2 regions of the Pseudogracilibacillus sp. ICA-222130 genome follow, and region 1 is predicted to be linked to the other one. Evidence: riboswitches for the same ligand, from Rfam matches in the RefSeq annotation. Region 1 holds a riboswitch; the other holds the start of a gene.
The links. Region 1 has a riboswitch for FMN ahead of WKT09_RS07210 (ECF transporter S component). Riboswitches for the same ligand answer to the same signal wherever they lie in the genome.
Positions count from the first base shown of each region.

Region 2: linked by a shared signal. The riboswitch ahead of ribD (bifunctional diaminohydroxyphosphoribosylaminopyrimidine deaminase/5-amino-6-(5-phosphoribosylamino)uracil reductase RibD) and the one ahead of WKT09_RS07210 (ECF transporter S component) in region 1 are both predicted to bind FMN.

Region 1 covers NZ_JBBKBG010000013.1:16,741-21,046, reverse strand. Annotated here, with positions in the region: gene WKT09_RS07225 (1,4-dihydroxy-2-naphthoate polyprenyltransferase) at 1-528, shown strand, start outside; gene WKT09_RS07220 (hotdog fold thioesterase) at 616-1,002, shown strand; gene WKT09_RS07215 (NRDE family protein) at 1,011-1,778, shown strand; gene WKT09_RS07210 (ECF transporter S component) at 1,911-2,498, opposite strand; FMN riboswitch at 2,671-2,816, opposite strand; gene WKT09_RS07205 (GNAT family N-acetyltransferase) at 2,890-3,351, opposite strand; gene WKT09_RS07200 (thioredoxin family protein) at 3,483-4,025, shown strand.
Region 2 covers NZ_JBBKBG010000005.1:42,129-46,434, reverse strand. Annotated here, with positions in the region: gene WKT09_RS04215 (lactate 2-monooxygenase) at 1-878, shown strand, start outside; gene WKT09_RS04210 (2-hydroxyacid dehydrogenase) at 911-1,876, shown strand; FMN riboswitch at 2,325-2,469, shown strand; gene ribD (bifunctional diaminohydroxyphosphoribosylaminopyrimidine deaminase/5-amino-6-(5-phosphoribosylamino)uracil reductase RibD) at 2,605-3,720, shown strand; gene ribE (riboflavin synthase) at 3,705-4,306, shown strand, end outside.

The sequences.
Region 1 (4,306 bases):
GTGTCGATGGTGATCGGTTATTTATATACAGGTGGGCCTATTCCCATTGCGTACACTCCGTTTGGGGAATTTTTTGCCGGTGGACTGATGGGTACTGTCATGATCGCGATCAGTTATTTTATCCAAGCTGGTACAGTGACAAAAGAGATGATTTTTGTTTCCCTTCCTGTTGCGATTTTAATCGGAGCGATTTTAATGGCAAACAATATTCGTGACCTTGAAAATGATAAAATTAGTGGACGAAAAACATTAGCGATTTTACTCGGAAGAAAAGGTGCGATTACGATGCAAGCAATTTTCTTCCTTAGTGCATATGTCATTACGATGTTGTTAATCATCGTTGGGACATTGCCGATTTGGTCGCTCATCGTTTTATTAAGTGTTCCGAAAGCTGTACAAGTAATTAAAGGATTCGCTGAAAATACTACACCGCTAGAAATGATGCCCGCCATGGCAAATACTGGAAAAACGAATACGATGTATGGATTTTTATTAGGCATTTCCATTTTTATTTCTATTTTTGTGTAATACATTAATCCAAACGGAGAGGCTTTCATGATATAATAGCATGAAAGCTTCTCTATTTTTATATTAATTTCATTGGGGGATGGTACAATGTTTAAGGAAAATAAATTAATGGAAGCATTAGGGATTGAAGTAGTAACAACAGAAAAAGACCGTGTCGTCATGACGATGCCTGTCGATGAACGAACACATCAACCAATGGGGTATTTACACGGTGGTGCAAGTGTATTATTAGCCGAAACTGCGGCAAGTATTGGTGGCTTTTTAAATGTCGACCAAGAAGAAGAAGGTGTTTTTGGTGTCGAAATTAATGCGAATCATTTAAAAAGCAAACGGGAAGGAGTTGTAACAGCAACTGCCACACCGATACATATTGGGCGTACGACACAAGTATGGAACATCGACATTCGCGATGAACAGAATGCCAAAGTTTGTATTTCCCGTTGTACCATTGGCGTCGTCAAAAGAAGAAAGTAGGATGTTCTATGTGTATTATTAGTTTTCATCAAGGAAATCATCCAACCTACAAACTGATCGTCATCGCAAACCGAGATGAATTTTATAATCGGCCAACAGCTGCCGCTAATTGGTGGGAGGACCATCCCCAATTACTCGCTGGTCGTGATTTACGTGCAGGTGGTACGTGGATGGCGTTGACGAAAGACGGCAGGTTTGCCGCCCTAACGAACTACCGAGATATGGCGAATGAACATCCAGACCGAAAAACACGTGGCGAAATCGTCCCATCCTTTGTATTAGGTGATGATTCACCGGAAGACTTTTTAGAAAAATTGCATCAAGATCGCGCGCAATATAACGGTTTTAATGTCCTCGTTGGATCTGTAGACAAGCTGATGTATTATGCGAACCGCCAAGGTGAAATCACATCGGTTGCTCCTGGCACCCATACCGTAAGCAATGCGTTTTTAAACACACCGTGGCCAAAAGTGGAGCGTGCTCGCACGATGTTAGAGGAATATGTACATTCGGTGGACATTATCGATGTAGAAGTCTTATTCGAGCAACTCGCTATGATGGAACGAGCACCAGATGATGCGTTGCCACATACGGGGATTCCGCTAGAATTGGAGCGTGCCCTCTCTTCTATCTTTATTAAAACAGATGGTTATGGTACGAGGGCTTCTACTGTTCTTCTCGTCACACATCAGCATGATGTCACATGGATCGAACGAACGTTTGAGCGTGGAATATACAAAAATGAAGTAACCTTTACGTTTAAATTGGAACATTAAGTTGGAATGATTCACCCTACGGCATGTCTAATAGATGTGCCGTAGGGTTGTCTGTTGGGACGATTGAAACCCATATAAAAATGGTGTCAGTAGCATCTCACTACTAACACCATATCGTGTACATTTTTTATATTAAGCAGCGCTCGTTGGCACTTTTTTCTTTTCAATCCATTCTTTCAACTTAAAGAATAAAGGGACGAATAAAATACTTACGATAACCCCTTTAATGAAGTTGAATGGTAATACCCCACCAATCACAGCAATCCATTTAGCAGTATCTGTAAATCCAACACCGACAAACATGCCGTATGCAGGTAAAATGATGAAGTAATTTAAAATCGTCATCACAACTGCCATGACTACTGTCCCGATAGTTAATCCGAGGATAATCGAGTTGATGCCACTATATTTACGGTATAAATAAGCAACTGGGAATACGTATAACGTACCAGCGATAAAGTTTGCCACGACACCAATAGGATCTGTTGCCCCTTTTGCAACGAAATACATAAGGTTTTTCAAAAATACAACGAGTACCCCTGCAGCTGGTGAGAAAATCATCCCTGCAATTAATGCTGGAATATCACTAAAATCAACCTTTAAATAAGGTGGTAATAGTGGTAATGGAAAACTAATAAAAAATAATACGAGTGACATCGTAGCTAACAACGACAAAACAACTAATTTCAATAACTTTGATGAACTTTGTGACTTTTGCATCTGCTTTCTTCTCCCCTTCATTTTTCTATCGATTCAAAACTTTAATGAAGGAAGAAGCTATATTTCACTTCCCTTTTGCAAATAAAAAACCCTAAAACAGCTGTCGTTTTAGGGCATTAATATATAGGGAAATAAGCGCATATACAATTAACGTATATTGCACAAATCATAGCTTCATCTTCTCCCATCCAGACTGTACTGTCGGCTCTGGAATTACACCAGATCAGCCACTATATTATATATAGCAGGTCACGGGCTTAAAGTTTATACAAACTTTTTACCGTCGGTCGGGAATTTCACCCTGCCCCGAAGAATCGATATGTAATTGTATATCTATCATAAAACAATTGTTTAAAAATTGCAACAGACAAACACTCAAATACATGATGGACTAATTTAATTGTTTTTCCATCACGACGATCGGCAATGCACCATGTTCTTTTTCTACATCTTCTTCCCCGATGATGACGTAGCCAACACTTTCATACAATGCAATGTTTTTCGGTTCTGATTTTCTTACTTTACAACGAATTGCTGGAAGGTGTAACCGTTTTGCTTCCTTTTCTAAAAACGCTAAAATCTTTTTTGCAATGCCCTTCCCTTGCATCTTTGGCAACACACTGAGACGTCTAAAATATAAATAGTCCTTTTTTAATACACAACGCACCATTCCAACACGCTCATTCTTTTCAACATAAAAAAAGGCTAATTCCCCGTTTTGTAAATCCTTCCGTACAGATGCTACTGTTTCCTGTAGCGCACTTGTTGGAAATGGATCATGCTTATAGCGTGAAAATGCTGCCGTCATGATGGCATGTACATCTTTTGCATCGGCTACTGTTGCAACTTCCATGTCGACTTCCCCCGAATATTTTTTCTTTTATCATACGAAAAAAATGGTGCACAAGCAAACACGACACATCTTTACGTTTGTATCTATTTACAGTACACTAGCATTAATCATATAAAAAGGAGCGAACAGTAATGAATTTAAATAATTGGTTTGAAAAAGGACAAACAACAGCACAATATATGGCAGACTTAGCAGATTTAAAAGATGGCTTCATGCAAATTTATGAAAACTTTCAAGTACCCGAAAAAGATATCGAAGCACTTCAAGCAAAACAAACAACACGTGTAATCGTACTTGGGGAAGTGTGGTGTGGCCATTGTATGTTAGATATTCCAATTTTATTCCGTACTTTAGAAAAAGCGAATATTCCAGTTCGTGTATTGCCACGTGATTCTCACTTAGAATTAATGGATCAATATTTAACAAACGAAAAACGAATTATCCCTATTTTTATTTTCTTAGATGAAGCTGGAAATGAATTAGGCACATGGGGTCCAATGGCACCAGAAGTTGAGAAATATGCAAATAGTTTTAAGAAAAATTTTCCACCAAAAGAAGACCCTGCATATGAGGCTGCATTTAAGGAATACGCGACAGAATCACGTAAAAGATTCACTACGGACGAGGACTTATGGCATACTGTTTACGAAGACATTGTTCATGCGATGAAATAAAATGTAATTTTTTTCAAAAAATATGTTTATAAATGTTTAGGGGGGGTATACTTATGAATGTAAGACTTTCTCGTATTCCCCCTGTAAAATTATGCTTACCTTTAACGGGTTTTAAAATCTGTTAATCGTTGATGTATCAACGGTTGTAAGCATAATTCTTTTTTTGTCTTTTTTATTTAAACACTTTAAAATATATTAATTTGGGGCAAGATTGGGGCAAGTATATGTTAGGGGATAAAGGCTGTTACCTTAGTAGGTAATTGCTTTTTTGTAAAAGGAAA
Region 2 (4,306 bases), on a different contig from region 1:
ATAAGGATGGGGAGTTAGCCTCCGCTCGAGCATCTGCAGAATTAGGTGTACCTTATATAACGAGTTCAGCTTCTACCATTCCAATGGAAAAAATAGCCGAGGCGATGGGTGATGCACCTAGATGGTTTCAACTTTATTGGAGTAAGGATCCTGATATAGCAAAAAGCTTTGTACAAAGAGCGGAAGCATCGGGATATTCTGCAATTGTTGTTACATTAGATACACCAATGATGGCTTGGCGCGAATATGATTTGAAAAATGCGTATTTACCGTTTTTAGCAGGAGAAGGTGTTGGAAATTATTTTACAGATCCAGCATTTTGTGCCAAGCTTGACCAATCTCCAGAGGAAGATCCGTTGTCAGCAATTATGCATTGGACACAAGTGTTTGGCAATGCTAGTTTGACGTGGGATGATCTAGCTTTTTTACGTAAACATACGAAACTACCAATCATATTGAAAGGGATTTTACAACCAGATGATGCAAAACTTGCGCTTGAACATGGAGTAGATGGTATCATCGTATCCAATCATGGTGGTCGTCAAGTAGATGGAGCAATCGCAGCACTTGATGCACTTCCACTTGTGTGTGAAGTAATACAAGACCAGATTCCAGTATTGATGGACAGTGGAATCCGCCGTGGTTCAGATATTATAAAGGCAATGGCACTTGGAGCAAAAGCTGTACTTGTCGGACGTCCTTGTATGTACGGTCTTGCTGTTGCAGGAGAGCAAGGTGTCAAGGAAGTTTTGCAAAATATGATTGCTGATTTGGATATTACAATCGGACTTTCCGGTGTAAGTTCTGTACAAGATTTGGATGAATCGATATTAACGAAAGAGGACGATAAGAGGATATTGCGTCCGTCACAAATTTAATAAGTGCTAAGAAGGGATGATTATGATGGGAGATGGTTATTGCCTACATCTATTTGCCAGAGCTTATTATTAGTCAGATAGAAGAATATTGTGAGGTTGTTTCGTTTCATTCGATTCAGATTGAGAAGGAAAGGTTTTTAAATGAATTAAAGGATTGTGAAGGTCTCATTGGTGCAGAACTTCCAATTACGGAGGAACTTTTACAAAAAGCACCGAAACTTAAAATTGTGAGCAATATATCGGTTGGCTATGACAATTTTGATTTAGAATCCATGACGAGGCATGGAGTTATGGGGACAAATACACCTGGTGTTACGGAAACAACTGCAGATGCGATGATGGTGCTTTTGCTTGCTGCTGCGAGAAGGATTCCCGAGCTTGATCAATTTGTCAAAGAAAAGAAATGGACGAATTTAATTGGGATGGAGCATTATGGGATTGATGTTCATAACCGTACACTCGGTATTATTGGTATGGGGAAAATTGGTTTTGCTGTGGCAAAGCGCGCTCATTTCGGTTTTGATATGAACATTTTGTATCATAACAGAAGCCAAAATAAAGAACGAGAAGAAGCGGTTCATGCAACATATTGTGAGCTTAATGAATTGTTAAGAAAATCGGACTTTGTTTTAATGATGGCTTCTGCAAATGAGGGGACTAGACATCTTATTGGAGAAGAACAATTTTCGCTTATGCAACCAAATGCGATATTCATAAATGGATCACGTGGGCAAAATGTAGATGAAGTTGCACTTGTGCAGGCCTTAAAGAAAGGACATATTTATGGTGCGGCATTGGATGTATTTGAAACAGAACCAATTTCGCCAGATCATGAACTCTTACAGTTGAAAAATGTTGTAACTGTGCCACATATTGGTTCTGCTACATTTGAAACACGACAACGAATGGTTCAGATGGCGATTAGTAATTTAATACAAGGTATTAAAAGTGAAACTCCAACTAATTTACTTAATCAGGAGGTATTAAAAACGCACTAACGTATAATTCTAATTATTGTTGTTTAGATGTGCTTACACTATAATAGTTACACATATATAAAAGCCTCATCCAAATTCGGTTGGATGAGGTTTTTATCGTTGATTTGAACATCCATCGCTAATGATATAATCTCTCTATCAATTTCACACTCTAGAAACCATTGAAAAATAGGCAATACTTTGATCATAAACTCCTAAAAGGATTGCCGTTAACAAACATAACCAACTATTTTCACTCGTCTTATCTCTAGAACTTTCTTTTATTTGTTGAAGTCCATATGCTTCCACTTATAACATAAATATAAACTTTTACGATAACGGATAAAGATGGTGATGATAGCTTTAAAGCCATGTTTGTTTACTGAAAGATTCTTCCATCACAGATCCATTTTTAGCGAATGATTGTACAAAGAAAAAATCTTTGTTATAATCATAAGTAATTCAATAGGGTTTTCTTCGGGGTCGGGTGAAATTCCCAGCCGGCGGTGATGAGGTAAGCCTCTCAGTCCGCAACCCGTTTTATGAAGCATAAAACGGTGGATTTGGTGCAAGTCCAAAGCCGACAGTGAAAGTCTGGATGGGAGAAGAAACATAGTTCGTTAAAAAAGCTATTTTTATAGCTGTTTTTAGCGTTTATTTGAAATGCCTTTTTCTCCCTTGCTATGTATAGTAAGGGAGTTTTTTGTTGTAATGGAGAATAATTTATGGAAGGAGTGCATGTCTTTTATATGGATGATCACACATATATGAATATAGCGCTTTCATTAGCAAAAAGTACAGTTGGTCAAACGAGTCCTAATCCACATGTCGCAGCAGTAATCGTCAAGGATGGGCAAATCTTAGGAACGGGTGTGCATACGAAAGCAGGAACACCACATGCGGAGGTGCATGCGATAAATCATGCTAAAGGGGCTACGGAAGATGCGACAATGTATGTCACATTAGAACCGTGTAGCCATCAAGGCAAGACTGGCCCTTGTACAACAAAGATTATTGAAAGTGGTATTAAAAAAGTAAACGTAGCAATGTTAGACCCAAACCCACTCGTTGCAGGGAAAGGTGTAGCCAAATTACGAGAAGCTGGAATTGAAGTGGTTGTCGGGTTAGGTGAAACAGAAGCAAGAACATTAAATGAAAAATACATTCATTTTATGAAAACAAATACTCCATTTATAACGATAAAAGCAGGAATTTCATTAGACGGAAAAATAGCAACGAAAACCGGTGATAGTAAGTGGATCACCTCTATTCAATCACGACAAGATGCACATCAACTTCGTCATGAACATGATGGCATTTTAGTTGGAATTAATACAATCTTACAAGATAATCCCCTTTTAACTACCAGAAGCCCCCTTGGTGGAAGGAACCCCATTCGAATTATATTAGACACGAATTTAACTATTCCGTTGTCTGCAAAAGTCATTCAAGACAAATCTTCAAAAACAATTATATTTACAGGAAAGAACATTTCAAATGATAAAAAACTAGCCATTGAAAAGCTAGGTGTAACAGTCATAAGTCAAACAGAGGAAAAGCTTTGTTTACAAAGTGTGCTACATCATTTAGGGACATTACATATTATGTCTGTACTTGTAGAAGGTGGTGCTCAGATACACGCATCGTTTATAGAAGCAAATGCTTTTCAACAAATTATTGCGTATGTCGCACCGAAAATAATCGGTGGGAAAGAAGCCATTTCGTTTATTGGTGGAAATGGTACAAATGATGTGATAGATGGAAAAACATTACATTTTACTGAAATAAAACAAATTGGTCCAGATATAAAAATAACGGCAAAATGTATCCAAGAAGAGGAAGGTGTTTTATGTTTACAGGAATAGTCGAAGAGTTAGGGACATTACAATCTGTCAAACATGCAGGGAACACATTACAATTATCGATTGCTGCAAAAAAAGTGCTAGAAGATATTAGCTTAGGCGATAGTATTGCAGTCAATGGTGTTTGTTTAACGGTAACGAGTTTTTCAAAGGAAACTTTTTCTGTAGATGTGATGCCCGAAACATTTCATAGTACGTCATTGCATGAGCTGGCAAAAGGCTCTTACGTTAATTTAGAAAGAGCGATGAGCGCTAATGGACGTTTCGGAGGTCATTTTGTAACAGGACATGTAGATACAGTTGGGGAAATTATTCAAAAGGAATATAAAGAAAATGCTATTTATGTGAAGATTGCATTTTCTGAAAATGAGATGCATGTATTACTTCATAAAGGTTCTATTACAGTGGATGGTGTTTCTTTAACGGTTTTTGGAGTAGAGGATGGGCTTGTTACGATATCAATTATTCCTCATACAGCAAAAGAGACCGTTCTTGGTATAAAGGAAGTTGGCGAAAAGGTTAATTTAGAGTTTGATATGCTTGGAAAATATGTTCATACATTTTTACGTTCACAACAAGAAGGTCGTGA